4 regions of the Streptomyces sp. NPDC088747 genome follow, and region 2 is predicted to be linked to each of the others. Evidence: riboswitches for the same ligand, from Rfam matches in the RefSeq annotation. Region 2 holds a riboswitch; each other region holds the start of a gene.
The links. A riboswitch is a leader RNA that binds a small molecule or an ion and turns the genes downstream of it on or off. The one in region 2 is predicted to bind cyclic di-AMP.
Positions count from the first base shown of each region.

Region 1: another riboswitch for cyclic di-AMP. It lies ahead of ACIP79_RS41385 (NlpC/P60 family protein); the one in region 2 lies ahead of ACIP79_RS20295 (transglycosylase family protein).
Region 3: another riboswitch for cyclic di-AMP. It lies ahead of ACIP79_RS22665 (M23 family metallopeptidase); the one in region 2 lies ahead of ACIP79_RS20295 (transglycosylase family protein).
Region 4: another riboswitch for cyclic di-AMP. It lies ahead of ACIP79_RS34650 (peptidoglycan DD-metalloendopeptidase family protein); the one in region 2 lies ahead of ACIP79_RS20295 (transglycosylase family protein).

Region 1 covers NZ_JBIVKZ010000028.1:48,234-54,008, forward strand. Annotated here, with positions in the region: gene ACIP79_RS41380 (tellurite resistance/C4-dicarboxylate transporter family protein) at 1-775, opposite strand, end outside; gene ACIP79_RS41385 (NlpC/P60 family protein) at 896-2,047, opposite strand; cyclic di-AMP (ydaO/yuaA leader) riboswitch at 2,055-2,224, opposite strand; gene pcrA (DNA helicase PcrA) at 2,644-5,139, shown strand; gene ACIP79_RS41395 (peptidoglycan DD-metalloendopeptidase family protein) at 5,433-5,775, opposite strand, start outside.
Region 2 covers NZ_JBIVKZ010000008.1:91,214-96,988, forward strand. Annotated here, with positions in the region: gene ACIP79_RS20285 (septum formation initiator family protein) at 1-291, opposite strand, end outside; gene eno (phosphopyruvate hydratase) at 395-1,681, opposite strand; gene ACIP79_RS20295 (transglycosylase family protein) at 2,058-2,795, opposite strand; cyclic di-AMP (ydaO/yuaA leader) riboswitch at 2,800-2,964, opposite strand; gene ACIP79_RS20300 (transglycosylase family protein) at 3,149-4,081, opposite strand; gene ACIP79_RS20305 (cytochrome P450) at 4,564-5,775, shown strand, end outside.
Region 3 covers NZ_JBIVKZ010000009.1:245,166-250,940, reverse strand. Annotated here, with positions in the region: gene ACIP79_RS22675 (M16 family metallopeptidase) at 100-1,482, shown strand; gene ACIP79_RS22670 (M16 family metallopeptidase) at 1,479-2,867, shown strand; cyclic di-AMP (ydaO/yuaA leader) riboswitch at 3,104-3,264, shown strand; gene ACIP79_RS22665 (M23 family metallopeptidase) at 3,277-4,041, shown strand; gene ACIP79_RS22660 (GntR family transcriptional regulator) at 4,281-4,976, shown strand; gene ACIP79_RS22655 (HPr family phosphocarrier protein) at 5,115-5,396, opposite strand; gene ACIP79_RS22650 (GNAT family N-acetyltransferase) at 5,660-5,775, shown strand, end outside.
Region 4 covers NZ_JBIVKZ010000019.1:104,680-110,454, reverse strand. Annotated here, with positions in the region: gene dxs (1-deoxy-D-xylulose-5-phosphate synthase) at 1-512, shown strand, start outside; gene ACIP79_RS34670 (aspartate aminotransferase family protein) at 509-1,903, shown strand; gene ACIP79_RS34665 (helix-turn-helix domain-containing protein) at 1,971-2,615, shown strand; gene ACIP79_RS34660 (DUF6126 family protein) at 2,612-2,764, shown strand; gene ACIP79_RS34655 (tyrosine-protein phosphatase) at 2,820-3,617, opposite strand; cyclic di-AMP (ydaO/yuaA leader) riboswitch at 4,131-4,306, shown strand; gene ACIP79_RS34650 (peptidoglycan DD-metalloendopeptidase family protein) at 4,311-5,231, shown strand; gene ACIP79_RS34645 (DUF6250 domain-containing protein) at 5,433-5,775, shown strand, end outside.

The DNA.
Region 1 (5,775 bases), on a different contig from region 2:
CGTCGTAGCGGAGGCGCGGCCGGGCCTCCGCGGCCGCCAGGACGCAGCACAGGGCCAGGCCGAGGACGAGCAGGGCGGTGGTGACGGCGCGCAGGACGCCGTTGTCGTCGCCGTTCCACAGGAAGGCGTCGGCGTTGTGCGCCGCGACGAGCTGGGCCCCGGCCAGCGCCGAGATGCCGAGCGCGCCGCCCGCGACCCAGTGGTCCCCGGCGCCCGTGACCACCTCCCTGATGTCGAAGTGCGCGAACGCCACCCCGTAGAGCGCGATCCCGAGCCAGAAGAGCACCAGTGCGGCATGCGCGAGCCAGTCGGCCCCCACGGCCGCGGCGAGGGTGGCGCCCAGCACCGAGAGCCCCTGGGTGGCCACGCAGACGAGGAACACCCCGCCCGGCATACGGCGACTCCAGTGCCGTACGACGAGGAGGAGCAGCACCGGCCACAGCACCGCCGAGAGCGCCAGCAGGGCCCCGGCGACCTCCTGCCACCCCAGCAGGGACAGCCGCGTGCCGAGGACGGCGGTCGCCGCGACGGCGGTGAGCCCGGCGGGTGTCCCCGCCTCCGTCGCCCAGCGCGTCCGCTCCCGCAGCAGCCGTACGGCGAAGTCCGCGGCGAGCGCGAGCCAGGCGACGGACGCCAGGACCAGGGCGACCCGGGACAGCGTCTCGTGGCCGGTCAGCCGCAGTCCGACCGAGATGATTCCGGACGCCATGACGGCGGCAGCGGCGGCCGGCGGACGCTCGGCCCACCAGGCACGGAGCTGGGAGATGGCTGGCATGGCCCGATGCTAGGGAGCTTCGGACGCCTTGCCCGCGGGGCACGCGCGCGTGGAGGACGAAAACGTGCTCCACGCGCGCGTGCCCCGCGGATGGTGCCGTGAGGACGGTGCGCCGGTGCGCTACGCGGGCCGTACGACGCTGTAGATGGCCGACTCACCGTCGTAGAAGATCGACTCCTCGCGGACGTACGCACCCGGCTTCGGGGCGTGGATCATCATGCCGTTGCCGATGTAGAGGCCGACGTGGCTGATGTCGTCGTAGAAGAAGACCAGGTCACCGGGTTGTGCCTCGGAGACGGAGACGGTCGTGCCGGCGGTCACCTGGTCGTAGGTGACGCGCGGGAGGGTGACACCCGCGGCCTTCCAGGCGGCCTGGGTGAGGCCCGAGCAGTCGTACGAGCCGGGGCCGGTCGCACCCCAGACGTACGGCTTCCCGATCTGGGCGCGGGCGAAGGCGATGGCCTTGGCCGACTTCGTCGAGTACGAGGAGTCACCGGTGGTGACAGTGCCGGAGGTGCCCGTCGTCGCGCTCGGCGACGACTCCTGGGCCGCCTTCGCCGCGGCTGCCGCGTCCGCCTGCTGCTGCGCCAGCTCCGCCGCCTTGCGCTCGGCCTCCTTGCGCCGCTCCGCCTCGATCGCCGCCAGCCGCGCCTTCTCCTCGGCGGTCAGCTGCGAGAGCAGCTCGCGCGCCTTGGCGAGCTTCTGCTGGACGTCGGTCTTGGAGGCCTTGAGAGCGTCCTGCGTCGTGGACAGCGTCTCCAGACCCTGCGTCGCCTCCGTGCGCTTCTCGGTGGCGGCGGCCTGATCCGTGACGTAGTCGTCGACGGCCGCCTTCTGGCGGGTGGTCAGCCGGCTCATCAGCTGGGTCTGGTCGAAGTAGTCCTGCGGGTTGTCGGCCAGCAGCAGGGAGGCGGTGTCGGGAGCGGCGGCGCCGGTGCGGTACTGGGCCGCGGCGTATGAACCGAGCTCCTCACGCGCGGTGTTGAGCTTCTCCGTGCGCTGCGCGACGTCGTCGAGAAGGGTGTCGACCTTCTTGCGCTGCTTGGAGGTCTTCTCCTTGGCCGCGTTGTACTTGTCGGTGGCCGACTCGGCCTGCCGGTAGAGGTCGTCGATTTTCTTCTCGACCTCTTCGAGGCTCGGCTTCGGCTCGGCCGACGGCGTGGCGGCCGCCGTCTGCGAGAGCAGGGCGACCGAGGTGAGGGCCGCTGTGGCGAGAGCGGGGGCCGTGCCGGCCACGCGCGAGCCCGAGAACCATTTGCGTTGCGACGCCAACGGAGGCGACTCCTTCCATCATCCGCCTACCGGGTTAGCTGTCGGGTTCGGGCGGGTGGTTCGGAAGGGTTGCCCTACGGTCCTGCCCGACAAGGCAGTTGGACCGATTCACCCCAAGTTCGGTGGGTCCCCGATTCCGGCTGCCGCAAGGCGCACCGGACTCAGCGGAGGCCGCCACGGCCCGGCGACGTTCGCCGGTGGGGGTCGGGCGGCCTGATCAGCACGCTAACCAACTCGTAAGGCTTCTGTGAAGGTTGATGTTCGAAATGCCCGATACGTTTTCGTGACCTTAGTCATGGGCCTCGTTCCCGCCGGTCAATTCGGAGAGTTATCGGGCGAGTTGTCCGACGGGGGGCGGGGTGGGTGATGGGGCGCGTGATCCGGCGGAGCCGCCCTGCGTGTGGGTGGGAAGGGTGCGGACGGGCCCCCGCGTGGACGGTTGCTGAAAGTGACGGAGCTGTTCTGGAGGGTAGGGGGAGATGGAGGGCGCAAAGAGGCCGAGCGGCCGGTGGGGCTCTACCACCGCTGCGGATACCGCCGCGGACTTCTCGGGGTGGCGGCGGGGTGTCAGTGGGGCCGCCTAGACTCGGAGAGCGATGAGCAGCCTCTTTGACGACAGCTTCCTGGCGGACCTCAAGCCCTCCGGGGCCCACGAGGAAGAACCCCCGCCGCCTCCCGAGGACGGGACGGCCGAGCAGCTTCCGGACGACCTGTTCGGCGGCCGCTTCGACGTGCCGCCGAGCAGGGACGCGTACTACCGCGACGGTGCCCCGCGCCCCGCCGTGGACCCGGCCGCGCTCCTGGACGGGCTGAACGAGAACCAGCGGTCGGCCGTGACGCACTCCGGCGCCCCGCTGCTCATCGTGGCCGGAGCGGGCTCGGGCAAGACCCGCGTGCTCACCCACCGGATCGCGTATCTGCTGGGCGAGCGCCAGGTCCACCCCGGCCAGATCCTCGCGATCACCTTCACGAACAAGGCCGCGGGCGAGATGAAGGAGCGCGTCGAGCAGCTCGTCGGCCCGCGCGCCAACGCGATGTGGGTGATGACCTTCCACAGCGCGTGCGTACGGATCCTGCGCCGCGAGAGCAAACGGCTCGGCTTCACCTCCTCGTTCTCGATCTACGACGCCGCCGACAGCAAGCGGCTGATGGCCCTGGTCTGCCGTGACCTGGACCTAGACCCGAAGCGGTTCCCGCCGAAGTCCTTCAGCGCCAAGATCTCGAACCTGAAGAACGAGCTGATCGACGAGGAGGACTTCGCCGCCCAGGCCGTCGACGGTTTCGAGAAGACCGTCGCCCAGGCCTACGCGATGTACCAGTCGCGGCTGCGCGAGGCCAACGCCCTCGACTTCGACGACCTGATCATGACCACGGTCAATCTGCTGCGCGCCTTCCCGGACGTCGCCGAGCACTACCACCGCCGTTTCCGGCACGTGCTCGTCGACGAGTACCAGGACACCAACCACGCGCAGTACGCCCTCGTGCGCGAACTCGTCGGCACCTCTGAGCACCCCGTGGACGTGCCGCCGAGCGAGCAGGACGTGCCGCCCGCCGAGCTGTGCGTGGTGGGTGACGCCGACCAGTCGATCTACGCCTTCCGCGGCGCCACGATCCGCAACATCCTCCAGTTCGAGGAGGACTACCCGAACGCGACGACGATCCTCCTGGAGCAGAACTACCGCTCCACCCAGACGATCCTCAGCGCCGCCAACGCGGTCATCGAGCGCAACGAATCCCGCCGCCCCAAGAACCTGTGGACGAACGCGGGCGCGGGATCCACCATCACCGGCTACGTCGCCGACACCGAGCACGACGAGGCCCAGTTCGTCGCCGACGAGATAGACCGTCTCACCGACGCGGGCGACGCCAAGGCGGGCGACGTCGCGGTCTTCTACCGTACGAACGCGCAGTCCCGTGTCTTCGAAGAGGTCTTCATCCGCGTCGGCCTGCCCTACAAGGTCGTCGGCGGCGTCCGCTTCTACGAGCGCAAGGAGGTCCGGGACGTCCTCGCGTACCTGCGGGTGCTGTCCAACCCGGAGGACTCCGTCCCGCTGCGCCGGATTCTCAACGTCCCCAAGCGCGGCATCGGTGACCGCGCCGAGGCGATGATCGACGCGCTCTCGCAGCGCGAGAAGATCAGCTTCCCGCAGGCGCTGCGCCGGGTGGACGAGGCCTACGGCATGGCGGCCCGCTCCACCAACGCCGTCAAGCGGTTCAACACGCTGATGGAGGACCTGCGGACGATCGTGGAGTCGGGCGCGGGCCCGGCCACCGTCCTGGAGGCGGTCCTCGAACGCACCGGCTATCTGGCGGAGTTGCAGGCGTCCACCGACCCGCAGGACGAGACCCGGATCGAGAACCTCCAGGAACTCGCCGCCGTGGCGCTGGAGTTCGAGCAGGAGACCGGTGAGGGCGAGACTCCGGGCGGCCTCTCCGCGTTCCTGGAGCGGGTCGCGCTCGTCGCCGACTCCGACCAGATCCCCGACGAGGAGGACGGCAACGGCGTCATCACCCTCATGACCCTGCACACCGCCAAGGGCCTTGAGTTCCCTGTGGTGTTCCTGACCGGCATGGAGGACGGCGTCTTCCCGCACATGCGCGCGCTGGGACAGGTCAAGGAGCTGGAGGAGGAGCGGCGCCTGGCCTACGTCGGCATCACCCGCGCGCGTGAACGGCTGTACCTGACGCGGTCGTCCATGCGCAGCGCCTGGGGGCAGCCCTCGTACAACCCGCCCTCCCGCTTCCTGGAGGAGATCCCGGAGGCGCATCTGGAGTGGAAGCGCACGGGTTCGATGGGTCCGGCCTCCTCCACCCCCGTCTCGGGCGTCGCGGCCTCGCTGTCCTCGTCACTGTCCGCCTCCCGCTCGCGGTCCGCGGCCTCCGGCGCCTCCGGGTTCGCGACGCGGCGCGGTATCGCGGAGAAGCCGGTGGTATCGCTGGCGGTCGGGGACCGGGTCACGCACGACCAGTTCGGCCTGGGCACGGTCGTCGGCGTGAAGGGGACGGGCGCGAACGCCGAGGCGACGGTCGACTTCGGAGAGCCCAAGCCGAAGCGGTTGCTGCTGCGGTACGCACCGGTGGAGAAGCTGTAGGGGTGCTGCGCGCCGGGGCCGTCCAAGTGGTGGCGTCTCGCGCGCCGGGTCGGGCGGGGAGCCTTTGCGTGCCGGATGCGGTGGTGACGCGTTCTGCGGCTGAGGGCGGCTGAGGGCGGCTGAGGGCGGCTGAGGGCGCCTGAGGGCGCCTGAGGGCGGCTGAGGACGGGCAAGTCTGGTGCTGGCGGACGGGTGCGGGTTCGGGTGGGGTGCGGCGTGGGCGTTCCGCGAACCGGGTCAGGGTGAGGATGTGAGGATCGCTTCGGGGTGAGGGCCGGGCCGGGAGTCGGTGGTTACGACGGGTCCAGGCCGTGGCTGCGCAGCCACGCCAGCGGGTCGATCGCCGAGCCGCCTGCCGGGCGGACCTCGAAGTGCAGGTGCGGACCGGTGGAGTTCCCGGAGTTCCCGGAGTTCGCGATCGCGTCGCCGGCCTTCACGGTCGTGCCCGACGCGACCTGGTAGCTGGAGAGGTGGCAGTACCACGTCTCCGTACCGTCCATCGCGGTCACGATCATCATGTTCCCGTACGCGCTGTTCCACTGCGTCCGGACGGTCCCGTCGGTCGCGGCCATCACCGTCGTGCCGTACGACACTGGGAAGTCGATGCCCGTGTGGATGGACATCCAGTTGACGCCC
Region 2 (5,775 bases):
CTGCCAGCGCGCCTTGAGATCGCGCAGCTGCTCGACCCGGGCGCGTGCCTCTTCCCGCTGCCGCTCCAGACCGGCGACCTCGGCGCGCTGGGACACGTACTGCCTTATCGGGTACGCCAGAGCCACGACCAGGGAACAGATGACGAGGGCGAGGAGCGCCGCCCGTCCGGTGAGCCGCGAGCGGCGGGCCTGCCGCTTGGTCTGGGAGCGGTAGACCCGGGCCGCCGTCTGCTCGCCGAGCAGCTTGATCCTGGTCGCGGTGGAGAACCGGTCCCGGTCCTTCACGGCCATGAGTCCCGCCTCCCCGATCCCTGCCTGCACGTACGTACGTCCCCGCACACGGTACGGGACCGAGTACGGGGACGTACGTACGACGCTACCGAGCCTGTACGGCTCAGCCCTTGAAGCGGGGGAACGCGCTGCGGCCGGCGTACACCGCGGCGTCGTCGAGGATCTCCTCGATGCGCAGCAGCTGGTTGTACTTGGCGACGCGGTCCGAGCGGGCCGGGGCGCCGGTCTTGATCTGACCGCAGTTCACCGCGACCGCGAGGTCGGCGATGGTGACGTCCTCGGTCTCACCGGAGCGGTGCGACATCATGCACTTGAAGCCGTTGCGCTGCGCCATCTCCACGGCGTCCAGCGTCTCGGTCAGCGAGCCGATCTGGTTGACCTTGACGAGCAGGGCGTTCGCGGAGCCCTCCTCGATGCCGCGGGCCAGACGCTCCGGGTTGGTGACGAAGAGGTCGTCGCCGACGATCTGGACCTTGTCGCCCAGCTTCTCGGTGATGACGTTCCAGCCGGCCCAGTCGTCCTCGTACAGCGGGTCCTCGATGGAGACGAGCGGGTACGCGGAGACGAGCTCCTCGTAGTACTCGGTCATCTCGGCGGCCGAGCGGGACTTGCCCTCGAACTCGTACTTGCCGTCCTTGTAGAACTCGGACGCGGCGACGTCGAGCGCGAGCGCGATCTGCTCGCCGGGGACGTAACCGGCCTGCTTGATGGCCTCGAGGATGAGGTCGAGCGCGGCGCGGTTGGACTCCAGGTTCGGGGCGAAGCCGCCCTCGTCGCCGAGACCGGTGGACAGGCCCTTGGTCTTCAGCACCTTCTTGAGGGTGTGGTAGACCTCGGCGCCCCAGCGCAGCGCCTCGGAGAAGGACTCCGCGCCGATCGGGGCGATCATGAACTCCTGGATGTCGACGTTGGAGTCGGCGTGCGACCCGCCGTTCAGGATGTTCATCATCGGAACGGGCAGCAGGTGCGCGTTCGGGCCGCCCAGGTAGCGGAAGAGGGGGAGGTCGCTGGCCTCGGAGGCGGCGTGGGCGACGGCGAGGGAGACGCCGAGGATGGCGTTGGCGCCGAGCGAGCCCTTGTTGTCGGTGGCGTCCAGGTCGAACATCGCCTGGTCGATCAGGCGCTGCTCGGTGGCGTCGTAGCCGACGAGCTCCGGGCCGATCTGCTCGATGACGGCGAGGACGGCCTTCTCGACACCCTTGCCGTGGTAGCGGTTGGGGTCACCGTCGCGCAGCTCGATGGCCTCGAAGGCGCCGGTGGAGGCGCCGGACGGGACGGCGGCACGACCGGTGCTGCCGTCATCGAGGCCGACCTCGACCTCGACGGTGGGGTTCCCTCGCGAGTCGAGGATTTCCCGGGCTACGACGACGTCGATGGACGGCACGAGCATCTCCTTCTGGGATGTGACGCGGGTACGCGGGACTGTGGCAGCCCCGCGGGATGAGCCTAACCGGCCCGGACGCTTCGGCCAGCCGGTCGACCACCTCTTGGGCAGAACTGAGAGTAAACATTGTTCCAGAACGGAACAAAAAGGGAACGAAAACCGGGGTGCGGGTGGAGCGCGCCGCCCGGCCGGACCCGGAAAGAAAAAACCCCGCCCCGGTGCGTACGGGGGAACACGCACCGGAGCGGGGAGCCCGTGGGGGACGGGGGGTGACCCGCACGAGGCCCTCAGTATGAGGACCACGTATGTGAGCGGGCTGTGGTTCAGCCATGAACCGGATGTCTGTCGCCGGCCGACCGCCGTGGGCCGGCGACCTCGGCCGTCAGCTGAGGTGGAGCTGCTGACCCGGGTAGATGAAGTCCGCGTCGTCGACGATGTCCTTGTTCAGCTTGAACAGCTTCTGCCAGCCGCCCTTGACGTTCTTCGCCTCGGCGATGGCGCTGAGGGTGTCGTCCTTCTTGACCTTGTACTCGCCGTCGCCCTTCTTGACCGTCTTGCCGGTCGGGGTCTGGACGGTCTTCTTGGCGGCGGTCGCACGCTCCGAGGAACGCGAGGCGCGCTGCTCGTCGGTCTTCGTGCTCGGCTGCTGCGAGGGGGTGGTGCTCTGCGAGTTGTCCGAGGACGACGAGGAGGAGGACGACGAAGACGACGACGAGTCGCTCGTGCCGCCGTCGTACGCGGCGCCCGACAGGCCGGTGCCGCAGGACGGCCAGGCGCCCTTGCCCTGGGCCGCGAGGACCTTCTCGGCGACGGTTATCTGCTGGGACTTGGAGGCCTGGTCGGCGGTGGAGGCGTAGGCGCTGCCGCCGTAGGCGGACCAGGTGGAGGCGGAGAACTGCAGGCCGCCGTAGTAGCCGTTGCCCGTGTTGATGGACCAGTTGCCGCCGGACTCGCACTGGGCGACGGTGTCCCACTCGGAGGTGGTGGCGGCGGAGGCGGTGCCGGACGCCATCAGCGGGGCGGCGACGGCGACGCCGGTCACTCCCGCGAGGGTGGCGATGCGGGCGGTCCGGTCGAGAACGGTCGGACGACGGTGCTTGCCCTTGCACGAACGCAGCATGAAGTGATCCCCTCACCGACGCCTGCGAGGTGAGCTGTCGGGTTCGGGCGGGTGAGTGCCCGGCCGCGCACCTCTCGGCGCACGTCTTCACCCCAAGCCGTTCCCGGTCAACCACCGGGCCCGGCACTTACCTTGGGTCCCCCGCTCCTGCCTACGGCGCTTGACGCGACGACTGTTCCCGTAAGGCCGTTGGCAGGATTCGGCGTTGCGACCCACGGGGCTCACCAGTGGCGAGCGGTCACGACCGTAGACAGGCGAACGGCGGAATATCAAAGACGATCAGGGGGTCTGAGATCCATCTCTCATTCTCGCCAAACCGGACATTCACGGCCGAACCATGACGCGAACTCTGCCTAGTTCTGGGCCGGTTCGGCAGCATTGTCGAGGCCGTGACCGGGGAAGATGACCGGCGCCTCGACGTCCGCCGCCTCCTCGTCCGCGGCGGACGGGTCGAGCCACTGACCGACGAGGCCGAAGGCGTCCGCGATGACCGAGAGCCTCTCGTCGACGACGGCCGGGTAGGAGGCCGCGGGGGTCTCACGGGCCGTCGCGGAGTCGCGCGAGGCGTGGCGCCCGGCCGAGCTGTCGTCCGTACGGTCGGCGGCCGCGTCATCGGCGGAGGTGCCGCGGTGACGTCCGGAGCCGCTCGCCGTGCCCGAAGGATCGGCGCTCGGGGTGGACTTGTCCGAATCGCCACCCTTGGTCGCGCTCGCGTCTACATTGCCCGACTTGGCCGAATCCGTGGAGGTGTCCGAGGAGGCCGAGGAGGAGGGGGAGGCGGACGGCGAGGGGGTGGAGGAGCCGGTCGAGCCGGACAGGCCGGTCGAGTCGGTCGAATCCGTCGAATCCGTCGACCCGCTGGACGGCGTCAGGACGCCTCCGATGCCGGTGTCGATGTCCACCTGGGCCGACTCCTTGCTGAGCGCGGAGAGGGGGCCACAGGTGGGCCAGGCGGCGATTCCGCGTCCGTCGAGGATCTTCTCGGCGACGGCTATCTGCTGCGAGCGGCTGGCCTGGTCGGCGCTCGGGGCGAAGTCGAGGCCGCCGTAGTTCTCCCAGTCCCACTGGGTCAAGTGCAGCCCGCCGTAGTACCCGTCGCCGGTGTTCTCGCTCCAGGAGGCACCCGTCTCGCACTCCGCGACGCGGTCCCAGGTCGTGGCGTCGGCCGCGCTCGCACCCGTGGCGGCGAGCAACGGGATCACGATGGCCGATCCGGTGACCCCTGCCGCGACGACGAGAGCCGGGGCCTGACGGGGGCGACGATGACGGCCGTTCCCGGTGAGCATACGGAAACCTTTCGCGTGACAGCAGGTGACAACAGCGACGCCCGAGGACGCCGGCGACGGATGATCCGCGCTGACGAGGAACGTATCGACACTCGAACGCTTGTCACAAGTCGATGCAGCGCAGATCACGTGAAGATCACAATGTTGAGGGAGCGTCAGCTTTTTGCGCCCCTCAAGTCACTTGTGACCACCCGGGGGACAAGTGGAGCGGACCAGTGAACTCCCCTGGAAGCATGCGCAATCCGCGTATAACGAGCCTGCCGCGCCTGCGCAAACCGGCGGAATCTCCTGCGAGTTGCCTGCCTTCCGGCCGCGCATCCGACCGCCGCCAAGGGAGTTGGCGCTCAGTCGGTGGGGCGACATGCCCTCAAGTGCGCGGCATGTCGCCCCGGAAGACGCCCTGTTCGCCACGCCGGGCGATTGCGGGTGAATTGACCGCTTCGCCGCCCTCCCGGGAGTGCGGCGCCGGGTACCGTCGCTCCGTGAACGTCCCGCACAGCAGACCCGAACTCTTCACCTGGGAGTTCGCCACCGACCCCTACCCCGCCTACGCGTGGCTCCGCGAGCACGCGCCCGTGCACCGCACCACCCTTCCCAGCGGGGTCGAGGCATGGCTCGTCACGCGGTACGCGGACGCCAGGCAGACGCTCGCCGACGCACGGCTCTCCAAGAATCCCGTGCACCATTCCGCGGACGCCCACGGCAAGAACAGGACGGGCATCCCCGGCGAGCGCAGCGCCAACCTCATGACCCACCTGCTCAACATCGATCCCCCGGACCACACGCGCCTGCGCCGGCTCGTCTCCAAGGCGTTCACTCCGCGCCGCGTGGCCGAATTCGCCCCACGGGTCCAGGAACTGACCGACGACCTCATCGACCGGTTCGCGCACACCGGGAGCGCCGACCTCATCCACGAGTTCGCCTTCCCGCTCCCCATCTACGCGATCTGCGATCTGCTCGGCGTCCCCCCAGAGGATCAGGACGACTTCCGGGACTGGGCGGGGATGATGATCCGGCACGGGGGCGGGCCGAGAGGCGGCGTCGCGCGGTCCGTGAAGAAGATGCGCGGGTACCTCGCCGAGCTGATCCACCGCAAGCGGGAGGCTCTCCCGGAGCACGCCGGTCCCGGCGAGGACCTCATCTCCGGGCTCATCCGCGCCTCCGACCACGGCGAGCAGCTCACGGAGAACGAAGCCGCGGCCATGTGTTTCGTGCTGCTTTTCGCCGGCTTCGAAACGACCATCAACCTCATCGGCAACGGCACCTACGCACTGCTGCGCAACCCGGGGCAGCGGGCGGAACTCCAGAGGTCGATCGAGCGGGGCGAACAGGAACTGCTCGACACCGGCATCGAGGAACTCCTCCGCTACGACGGTCCCGTCGAGCTGGCGACCTGGCGCTACGCGACCGAGCCGCTCGAGATCGGCGGACAGGAGATCGCCTCCGGTGACCCCGTGCTCGTGGTCCTCGCCGCCGCCGACCGCGATCCCGCCCGATTCGACGAACCGGACACACTCGACCTCTCCCGCAGGGACAACCAGCACCTCGGGTACGGCCACGGCATCCACTACTGCATCGGCGCCCCGCTCGCGCGTCTCGAAGGCCGCGCCGCACTGGCCACCCTGCTGCGCCGGCTGCCGGACCTCCGGCTCGCCGTCGATCCGGTGGACCTGCGCTGGCGGGGCGGCCTGATC
Region 3 (5,775 bases), on a different contig from region 2:
GCGTACGAGGTGCGGGAACTTCGCCAGCGGTCCGCGCGCTTGCATACAGTGGCAGGACCGACAGGAAATCCGTAGTTTTCCGCGATCGAAGGGACGTACATGCCCATGGGTCACACGGCCACAGCTGAGGCAGGCTCCGGCGGGCTGACAGCGACCGAGCACCGCCTGGCCAACGGCCTGCGCGTGGTGCTCTCCGAGGACCACCTGACCCCGGTCGCCGCGGTGTGCCTCTGGTACGACGTCGGCTCGCGCCACGAGGTCAAGGGGCGTACCGGCCTCGCCCACCTCTTCGAGCACCTGATGTTCCAGGGCTCGGGCCAGGTGAAGGGCAACGGCCACTTCGAGCTGGTGCAGGGAGCGGGCGGCTCGCTGAACGGAACGACCAGCTTCGAGCGGACCAACTACTTCGAGACCATGCCCACCCATCAGCTGGAGCTCGCCCTCTGGCTGGAGGCCGACCGCATGGGCTCGCTGCTCGCCGCGCTCGACGACGAGTCCATGGAGAACCAGCGGGACGTCGTCAAGAACGAGCGGCGCCAGCGCTACGACAACGTCCCCTACGGGACCGCGTTCGAGCGGCTGACCGCGCTCGCCTACCCCGAGGGCCACCCCTACCACCACACGCCGATCGGGTCGATGGCCGACCTGGACGCGGCCACCCTGGAGGACGCCCGCGCGTTCTTCCGCACCTACTACGCGCCCAACAACGCGGTGCTGTCGGTCGTCGGGGACATCGACCCGGAGCAGACGCTCGCCTGGGTCGAGAAGTACTTCGGCTCCGTCGCCGGCCACGACGGCAAGCCCGCGCCGCGCGACGGCGCCCTGCCCGACACCATGGGCGGGGAACTGCGCGAGGTCATCGAGGAAGACGTCCCCTCGCGCGCGCTGATGGCCGCCTACCGCCTCCCGGAGGACGGCACGCGCGCGAGCGACGCTGCCGACCTGGCCCTGACCGTCCTCGGCGGCGGCGAGTCCTCCCGGCTCTACAACCGGCTCGTACGCCGTGACCGCAGCGCCGTCGCGGCCGGGTTCGGCCTGCTGCGGCTCGCCGGAGCACCCTCCCTGGGATGGCTCGACGTGAAGACCTCCGGTGACGTCCGGATCCCGGTCATCGAGGCCGCCGTGGACGAGGAGCTCGCCCGGTTCGCCGAGGAGGGTCCCACGGCCGAGGAAATGGAGCGCGCCCAGGCCCAGTTGGAGCGCGAGTGGCTCGACCGGCTCGGTACCGTCGCCGGCCGCGCCGACGAACTGTGCCGGTACGCCGTCCTGTTCGGCGACCCGCAGCTCGCCCTGACCGCCGTGCAGCGCGTCCTGGACATCACCCCGGAGGAGGTCCAGGAGGTCGCCAAGTCCCGCCTGCGCCCCGACAACCGCGCCGTGCTGGTCTACGAGCCCACCGAAAGCGCCGAAGGCACCGAGGGCGCCGAAGGCACCCAGAGCGCGGCGGACACCGCCGACGAGGACGAGGAGGCGGCGAAGTGACCGAGCTCGCCACCATGGAGTTCCACCCCCAGCCGCAGGCCGGCGAGGCCAGGCCGTGGGCCTTTCCCGCCCCCGAACGGGCCACCCTCGGCAACGGCCTGACCGTGCTGCGCTGCCACCGCCCCGGCCAGCAGGTCGTCGCCGTGGAGGTGCTGCTCGCCGCGCCCCTGGAGGCCGAGCCCGCGGGCCTCGACGGTGTCGCCACGATCACGGCGCGTGCCTTCTCCGAGGGCACCGACAAGCTCTCCGCCGAGGAGTTCGCCGCCGAGCTGGAGCGCTGCGGCGCCACGCTCGACTCCTACGCCGACCACCCCGGCGTACGAGTGTCGCTCGAAGTCCCCGTCTCCCGCCTTCCGAAGGCGCTCGACCTGCTCGCCGACGCCCTGCGCGCACCGGCGTTCGCGGACAGCGAGATCGAGCGGCTGGTGCGCAACCGGCTGGACGAGATCCCGCACGAGAGCGCCAACCCGGGGCGCCGGGCCGCGAAGGAGCTCTCCAAGGAGCTGTTCCCGGCCACCTCGCGCATGTCACGTCCGCGCCAGGGCACCGAGGAGACGGTCTCCGCGATCGACGCGGCGGCTGTACGCGCCTTCTACGAGAAGCACGTTCGCCCCGCCACGGCCACCGCCGTGATCGTCGGCGACCTCACCGGAGTCGACCTCGACGCGCTGCTCGCCGACACGCTCGGCGCGTGGACGGGCTCGTCCGCCGAGCCGCGCCCGGTGCCGCCGGTGACCGCGGACGACACCGGCCGGGTCGTCATCGTGGACCGCCCCGGCGCGGTCCAGACGCAGTTGCTCATCGGCCGGATCGGCGCCGACCGGCACGACCGTGTGTGGCCGGCGCAGGTGCTCGGCACGTACTGCCTCGGCGGCACCCTCACCTCGCGCCTGGACCGTGTCCTGCGCGAGGAGAAGGGTTACACCTACGGGGTGCGGGCGTTCGGCCAGGTGCTGCGTTCGGCGCCGGACGGTACGGGCGCCGCGATGCTCGCCATCAGCGGCTCGGTGGACACCCCGAACACCGGCCCCGCGCTCGACGACCTCTGGAAGGTGCTGCGCACCCTCGCCGCGGAGGGTCTGACCGACGCCGAGCGTGATGTCGCCGTGCAGAACCTGGTGGGTGTGGCGCCGCTCAAGTTCGAGACGGCGGCGGCCGTCGCGGGGACGCTGGCCGACCAGGTCGAGCAGCACCTGCCCGACGACTACCAGGCGACGCTGTACCGGCAGCTCGCCGAGACCGGCACCGTGGAGGCCACCGCCGCCGCCGTGAACGCCTTCCCGGTGGACCGCCTGGTGACCGTCCTGGTGGGCGACGCCGCGACGATCGAGGAGCCGGTCAAGGCTCTCGGAATCGGTGAAGTGACCGTGGTGGCGGCGGAGTAGCAGGACCGAGCCGAGCGGAGCGGGGCCGGGCCGCGCGGACCGGAGAGGCACGCTCCCGTGGGGGCCCAGGAGGCTGTTGAGCCTCCTGGGCCCCCGTTTGTCCGTATTGATAGGGAGGTTGCCTGTCTGCCCTGTGGCGTGCGCTACAAAACCGTTGATCCGTTTGTTGATTGAAAGATGTCCCGTTTAGCGTCGGTCCGGCTGTTCGTCAGGCAGTGCGCCGCGCCCGCGGCACCGGACAGCCATCGCCTAATCCCCCTGTGGCGCGAGCCAGGGGAGCCGGGGACCCACACGCAGTCCCTGGGGTGAATCGGACGCCCTCTTCGGAGGTGGTCCGTAGGAGACCTTCCTGCTCCGAACCCGTCAGCTAACCCGGTAGGCGAGAGGGAAGGAAAGGATCAACCCCTACATGGCGTTCACCTGTGGCACAGGGAAGCACCGTCGCCCGAGCCGCGTGAAGCGCACGACCACGAACGCCCTCGGCGTCGCGGCGCTCACCACCACCGGTGTCCTCGGCACCCTGGCCGCCCCGGCGCTCGCCGCGGACAACTCCGTCGAGCAGACCGGCCTGACGCAGGCCATCGCGATCGGTGACTCGATCGCCGACCAGATCGACGCGCAGGCCGCCGCCCAGCAGCACGCCGCCGACGAGGCCGAGGCGCTGCGCAAGGCCGAGGCGGCCGCGAAGAAGAAGGCCGCGGCGAGGGCCGAGGAGGAGCGCGAGGCCAAGACGCGCGCCGCCCGCGCGGCCGAGCGCAAGCGCCTCAACACCTTCGTCACGCCGGTCAGCGGCTCGTACGTCTCCACCGGCTACAAGACCGGCGGCAGCCTCTGGTCCTCGGGCAGCCACACCGGCGTCGACTTCCACGCGGCGTCCGGCACCCCGGTCCACGCGGTCGGTTCCGGCACGGTCGTCACCGCGGGCTGGGGCGGCGCCTACGGCAACGAGGTCGTCCTGAGGATGAACGACGGCACCTACACGATGTACGGCCACCTGTCGTCCATCGGTGTCGCCGTGGGCCAGACGGTCACCCCGGGACAGCAGATAGCCCTCTCCGGTGCCACCGGCAACACCACCGGGCCGCACCTCCACTTCGAGGCCCGCACGACCGCCGAGTACGGCTCGGACATCGACCCGGTCGCCTACCTCCGCTCGCACGGCGTGAGCGTCTGATCACCGGCAGGGTACGAGGGTCTGATCACCGGCGCCGAATGAACCTCTGAGCCCTCGCGTACGTAGTTCACAAGTGTCCCGGTTCGAACGAGCCGGGACCTTGTCGTTTCGAACGTCCGCCTGTCCAAAAAATATCCCTGGATTCCGGCCCGCCATCGGAAATTCCGAGTCTCTGCAATAGAGTCACTGGACAAGCGCCAATCGACGGCGTTTCACGGGGATTAAAGCGGAGGTCCGGTATGCGTGTTCCTGCGCACTCGGTATGCACGGCGATCCGTGACGACATCGTCGCGGGTGTCTACGAGCGCGGCAGCCGGCTCACCGAGGAACTGCTCGCGCGTCGCTACGGCGTCTCGCGCGTCCCCGTGCGCGAGGCGCTGCGCACGCTGGAGGCCGAGGGCTTCGTCCTCACCCGGCGGCACGCGGGCGCGTGCGTCGCGGAGCCGTCCGAGCAGGAGGCCGCGGACCTCCTGGAGATGCGCATGCTCCTGGAGCCGCTGGGCGCCGCGCGGGCCGCGCAGCGCCGCACCGAGGCCCACCTCAAGGTACTCCGAGGCCTGGTCAGGCTGGGGCAGGAGCGGGCCAGGAGGGGCAACAGCGAGGATCTGCGCTCGCTCGGCGGCTGGTTCCACGAGACACTCGCACAGGCCTCCGGCAGCCCCGCGCTGACCTCCACACTCGCTCAGCTGCGGCACAAGATCGCCTGGATGTACACGGTCGAGGCGCCCGCCAATCCCGCGGACTCCTGGGCGGAGCACGGCGGGATCGTGGACGCCGTCGCACGCGGCGACAGTGAGCGGGCGCGGGCGATCACCGCTCTGCACTCCGAACGCGCGACGACGGCGCACCGGCTCCGGTTTCCCGGAGCGGGGGACCGGCAGGACCGTGTGAGGACTTCGCAACATCCCGTAAACATGACGGGCCTGCGGCATTAACACGAGCGCCGTATACAAAGAGGGGTAATTCGCGGGAGACAATTCATGCTGCCCGCACAATGGAAATGCGAAGGGCCCACCCGATAATTCGGGCGGGCCCTTGCCGGTGTTTTCGAACGGTGAGAAAACCGGCGAACCTCAGACGGTCTCGGGAAGCTCGTCGAGCCCTTCGGAGACCAGCTTCGCCAGACGGTCGAGGGCGACGTCCGCGCCCTCGGCGTCGGACGCGAGGACGATCTCCTCGCCGCCCTGGGCGCCGAGGCCGAGGACCGCGAGCATGGAGGCCGCGTTCACGGGGTTCCCGTCTGCCTTGGCGATCGTCACGGGGACGCCGGAGGCCGTGGCCGCCCGGACGAAGATGGAGGCGGGGCGGGCGTGAAGGCCCTCCGCCCAGCCGACGTTGACGCGGCGCTCAGCCATGTGATGCTGCCCTTCAGGTGTCGCAGGTTGTCTAGACCAGTGTCCCATATCGTCAAGCGTGCCCGGAGCGGGCCAGAGGGTGACAAAACCCTTGCTCCCGCTCCGGCTGCCGACTCTTTGCTCCCGTCCCGGACCCGACCCCGGATCCCGGACCCGACTCCGAACTCGGCCCTGCACCGACCCCGAACCCAGCCCGGATCCGGCTTCGGTTCCCCTAAGACTGCCTCGCGCCGTTGTCGTACGCGAGCCGTACTCTGGGGCCCATGCAGACCTCGCCGGACCGGCACGAGTACCCCTCCCACTGGGAGGCGGACGTGGTGCTGCGCGACGGCGGCACCGCACGCGTCAGGCCCATCACCGTGGACGACGCAGAGCGCCT
Region 4 (5,775 bases), on a different contig from region 2:
TCGCCGTCGACGACGCGCCGACGCTGATCCGCTTCCCGAAGGAGTCGGTGGGACCGGCGATCCCGGCGCTCGACCACGTGGGCGGAACGGACGTCCTGCACCGGGGGGAGAAACCCTCGGTGCTCCTGGTGGCCGTCGGTGTCATGGCACCGGTCTGCCTCCAGACCGCCGAACTCCTCGAAGCCCGCGGCGTCGGGTGCACCGTCGTCGACCCCCGCTGGGTCAAGCCGGTCGACCCCGCGCTGCCGGGCCTCGCCGCCGAACACCGGCTGGTCGCGATCGTCGAGGACAACAGCCGGGCGGCCGGGGTCGGCGCGGCGGTCGCGCTGGCGCTCGGGGACGCCGAAGTCGACGTGCCCGTAAGGCGGTTCGGCATTCCGGAACAGTTCCTCCCGCACGCCAAACGTGCTGAGGTGCTGGCGGACATCGGGCTCACGCCGGTCGAGATCGCCGGGCGGATCAGCGCCGGACTGGCAGTCAAGGACGAACTGTCCAAGGAGAAACAGGAATGACCATCGGAAAAGGGGAGTTCGACCTCGGCGCGCTGCTCGCCGAACGCGGGGCCGAGCGCTACGAGCTGCACACCAAGTACCTGAACCACCAGCTCCCGCGCATGCTGCACACCATCGGCTTCGACAAGGTCTACGAGCGGGCCGAGGGCGCGCACTTCTGGGACGCGGACGGCAACGACTACCTGGACATGCTCGCCGGGTTCGGGGTGATGGGCCTCGGCCGCCATCACCCCGTGGTCCGCAAGGCACTGCACGACGTCCTCGACGCCTCGCTCGCCGACCTCACCCGCTTCGACTGCCAGCCGCTGCCCGGACTCCTCGCGGAGCGGCTGCTCATCCACAGCCCGCACCTGGACCGGGTGTTCTTCGGCAACAGCGGCACGGAGGCCGTCGAGACCGCGCTGAAGTTCGCCCGGTACGCCACCGGGAAGCCGCGGATCCTGTACTGCTCGCACGCCTTCCACGGGCTGACCACCGGATCGCTCTCCGTGAACGGCGAGGACGGGTTCCGCGACGGGTTCGCGCCGCTGCTGCCCGACACGGCTCTCCCGCTCGGCGATCTCGACGCCCTGGCAAGGGAGTTGAAGAAGGGCGACGTCGCCGCGCTCATCGTCGAACCCATCCAGGGCAAGGGAGTGCACGAGACACCGCCCGGATACCTGCGCGCCGCCCAGGAGTTGCTGCACCGGCACAAGGCACTGCTCATCGTCGACGAGGTGCAGACGGGCCTCGGGCGGACCGGGGACTTCTACGCCTATCAGCACGAGGAGGGTGTGGAGCCGGACCTGGTGTGCGTGGCCAAGGCGCTGTCCGGCGGCTATGTGCCCGTCGGAGCGACCCTCGGCAAGGACTGGATCTTCAAGAAGGTCTACTCGTCGATCGACCGTGTCCTGGTGCACTCGGCGAGCTTCGGATCGAACGCGCAGGCCATGGCGGCGGGCCTCGCCGTGCTCTCGGTCATGGAGAACGAGCAGATCGTGGCCAACGCCCGTGTCACGGGAGAGCTGTTGAAATCCCGGCTCGCCGCGCTCGTGGACAAGTACGAACTGCTCAGCGACGTACGCGGCCGCGGGCTGATGATCGGCATCGAGTTCGGACGGCCCCAGTCGCTCAAGCTGCGCAGCCGCTGGGCGATGCTCCAGGCCGCGCGCAAGGGGCTGTTCGCCCAGATGGTGGTCGTGCCGCTGCTGCAACGGCACCGTATCCTCACCCAGGTCTCCGGCGATCACCTGGAGGTGATCAAACTGATCCCGCCGCTGGTGGTCGACGAAGGGGACGTCGACCGCTTCGTGGACGCCTTCACCGCCGTGATGGACGAAGCTCACGGCGGCGGCGGGCTGATGTGGGACTTCGGGAAGACACTGGTGAAGCAGGCGGTGGCGAACCGCTGAGACCTGAGGATTTTGCCTCTGAGGCAAGAAAATTGCCTCGGAGGCAAGCCTGGGGCTCAATGGAGGCATGAGTACCGCCGAGGGTTCCCACCCTTCCCCGCGCGGGGAGACCGACGGCCTGCACGTCGTCGCACCCCAGCTGCGTGAGCTGCGGCGCCGTGCCTCCCTGACCCTGGAGGCCGCGGCACGGGACGCCGGGCTCTCGCCGGCCCATCTCTCACGCCTGGAGACCGGACAGCGCCAGCCCTCGCTGCCGATGCTGCTCGCACTCGCCCGCATCTACGGTACGACGGTCTCGGAGCTGCTCGGCGAGACGGTCGCCGAGCGGGACGCCGTGGTGCGCGCCGCCGACATGGAGCCGACCGCGGCGGGCGGCTGGACCTACTGGCAGGCCGGCGGCTCCGGACGCGCGATGCAGGCTCTGCGCGTGCACGTCCCCCACGGCTCGCAGGGCGACATCGTGCGGGTCCACCCCGGTGAGGAGTGGCTCCACGTCCTGCGGGGGCGGCTGCGGCTGCGCCTCGGCGACACCGCGCACGTGCTCGCACCGGGGGACAGCGCGCACTTCGACTCGCTCACCCCGCACCGCATCGCCGCCGCCGACCGGGACGGCGCCGAGCTGCTCTTCGTACACACCCTGCTGCAGAGCCCTTCCGCCGCGCTGTGCCTGGGCCCGGCGACGGGCCACCCGAACCTGGGAGAGACGCCATGACCGAACCCACGGAACCCGGCCCGCGCCGCTCCATGGAGGACAAACTCCCGCCGGCGCTGTGGATCCGGCTGCTGATCTACGTCGCCGTGGGCCACCTCTTCGCGGGATTCGTCTACCTGCTCTTCACGCTGGGCGCGCAGAACCAGTAGGCGTCGGCCGGACCGGACGACCTGACCGGCAGGGCCGCCTGTCGAGCGGCCCGCGTCAGTCGAGGAGACGCTCGCGCAGCCGGTCGCGCAGCTCCGGGGTGATCCCGAGGGCCGTCTCCAGGTAGGCGTCGACGCCGCCCCACTTCTCCTCGATCGTCTCGAAGGCCGCGGTCAGGTACTCGGCGCGCGCGTCGAAGAGGGGGCTGAGCAGCTCCATGACCTCAGGGGAGTACGCCGAGGCGGAGGAACCGCTGCGCTGCACCCTGTAGCGGCGGTGCGCGGCGTTCGACTCCAGGTAGTCGGTGACGATGGCCTCGCGCTCGACCCCGACGGCGAGGAGCGTCACGGCTATGGAGAGGCCGGCGCGGTCCTTGCCCGCGGCGCAGTGCATCAGCGCGGGAACACTGTCCTCGGCCAGCGACCGCAGCACCTGGGAGTGCTCGGCGGTGCGGTCCCTGATGATCGCGCGGTAGGAGTTGATCATCCTGTCCGCACCCTTGCCGTCCGCGAGGAGGCCGCGCAGCTGATCGAGATCGCCGTCCCGGACCATCTTCCAGAACTCGGCGCCGTCGGCCGGGTCGGTCAGCGGGAGGTTCACGTTCCGCACGCCCGGGAGCTCGACGTCCGGGCCCTCCAGCTTCTGGTCCGAGGCGTTGCGGAAGTCGAAGATCGTGTGCAGGCCGAGTGAGCTGAGGAACACCGTGTCGTCCCCCGTGGCGTGCGCGAGGTGTCCGCTGCGGAACAGCACCCCGTACTTCACCCGGCGGCCGTCCACGGTGGGCAGGCCTCCTACGTCCCGGAAGTTGCGCACTGCGGTCAGCTCGGGCTCGGTCGACGGCACCTGCTGCGTCACGTGGGCTCCTCCCGGTCAGCCGTCGGCGCTGCTCGGCTCGCCCGCCGACGGACGTTGCGCTCCCGACGATACGACATGGGTTCGTGGGGCATGGAGTTGTCCACAGGCGTTGTTCTGGCGGGTGCGGAGCCGTTGCCCGCAGGGCGCCCGGCGGCGGCGGTGGCTGTCGCGGGCGGCGGTGGCGGTGCGAGGAAATCGATGCGGCAGATATCCACCCACGTAACATGTGACCGTTCTGTCCGTATTGGTTGCTTCATTCCAACTGGCCCTGGAATAGGGCATCCTGTGTCGACGTGCGTGAGCAGCGTCATATCCGTGACGATGTGTTGCGGCCCCGATTTGTCAACCTGCCGGAATTCCCGCGCGATTTGGCGGGTCGGAAAGGCCCTTTCTCCACGGAGGGTGACGGTGATTTCTGGATGGATCACGAATGGATCTTCCACAGAAAACCCACATGGTTGTAGGCGCGGTCTCATCTCGCTTACGTTCGCCCTCAATCCGGACGGACGCCCAATCCTGCCGCCGCCCGGAATCCGCACACTCACCCGTATGTGGCAGGAGCGGGGGACCCACAGGTATGACGCCTGTTCCGGTCTCCGGAACGGCTAGGGGTATAGCCGCGCAGCAGCGCGGCCGGGCATCTCCAGTCCGCACCCGACAGCTCACCTCGCAGGCGCCGGAGAGGAATTCGTCATGCCCGCGAAGGGTAAGCACCGCCGTCCCAAGTCCCAGCGTTTCACGCGCTCGATCGCCGTGGCCGGAACGGGTGGCGCCGCACTCGCGCTGCCGCTGATGGGAGCCACCGGAGCCCATGCGGCGACCCCGGCCTCCACCGTTTCCGCGGCAACGGGAAAGACCGCCACGGTTTCCCAGCAGACCGCCGCCACGCCCGCTTCGGCTCAGAAGACCGCGGCGAAGACGTACGCGGTTCGCGCCGGTGACTCGCTCTCGAAGATCGCCGACGACCAGAGTGTCAGCGGCGGCTGGAAGAAGCTGTACTCGGACAACCGCAAGGCCGTCGGCGAGGACCCGGCCCTGATCCATCCGGGTCTGAAGCTGACGATCGGCAAGAAGGCCGCCGCTTCGAGCGGCACGGCCAAGTCGTCCAAGTCCTCTAAGTCGACCGAGTCGTCGAAGTCGTCGGCCAAGGCGGCGACCGAGACCGCCACCACGGCCACCGACACCGCGGCTTCCAGCAGTGACTCCGGCTACACGCTGCCGGTCGAGGGCGCCACCATCGGCACCAACTACAAGGTCGCCGGCAGCATGTGGTCCAGCGGCTACCACACGGGCGTCGACTTCGTGGTCCCGACCGGCACCACCATCAAGTCCATCGCGGCCGGCACCGTCGTCTCCGCGGGCTGGGGCGGCGCGTACGGCAACCAGGTCGTCATCCAGCACGCCGACGGCCAGTACTCGCAGTACGCCCACATGTCCTCCCTCTCCGTCTCGGCCGGCCAGACCGTGACCGAGGGGCAGCAGATCGGGCTCTCCGGCGCGACCGGCAACGTGACCGGACCCCACCTGCACTTCGAGATCCGCACCACGCCGGACTACGGCTCGGACGTCGACCCGGCCGCGTACCTGCGCTCGCACGGTGTGACCGTCGGCTGACGCCGCCCCCTTCTCGCCGAAGGCCGGACCCCACGATCCCCGGGGCCCGGCCTTCGGCGTTTCTCTCAGCACATTGCGGTCTCGTGGCGCGGCCGGGGAAAGCGTCGACATGCCCGTCGAGGTGGTCGCACAGTGATCTCCGTAAGCGCTTGCCGCACCGGAGCGGACGTTCACCGGTGCCCCTCGTACGGAAGGTGTCGCATGACCACGCGCAGAGCCTTTGGAGCCCTGGCCGCCGGTGCCGCCCTCACGGCGCTCGTCCCGGCGGGGGACGCGAGTGCCGCGCCGAGGTACCGCCGCGGCGGACTGACGGCCGCGGACGACTTCCGGCACGGCCTGGGGCAGTGGGTCACCGAACTCGAGGACGGTGGCACCGTCACCGCCGCGCGCGGCGTGCTGGAGATCGACGTGCCGGGCGGCGCGACCGTCTGGTTCAGGAGGAGGCTGCGAGGGCCGTACGTCGTCGAGTACACCGCCACGCCCGTCTCCGCGGGCGGGGTCAACGACCGTGTCTCCGACCTGAACAATTTCTGGAACGCCGTCG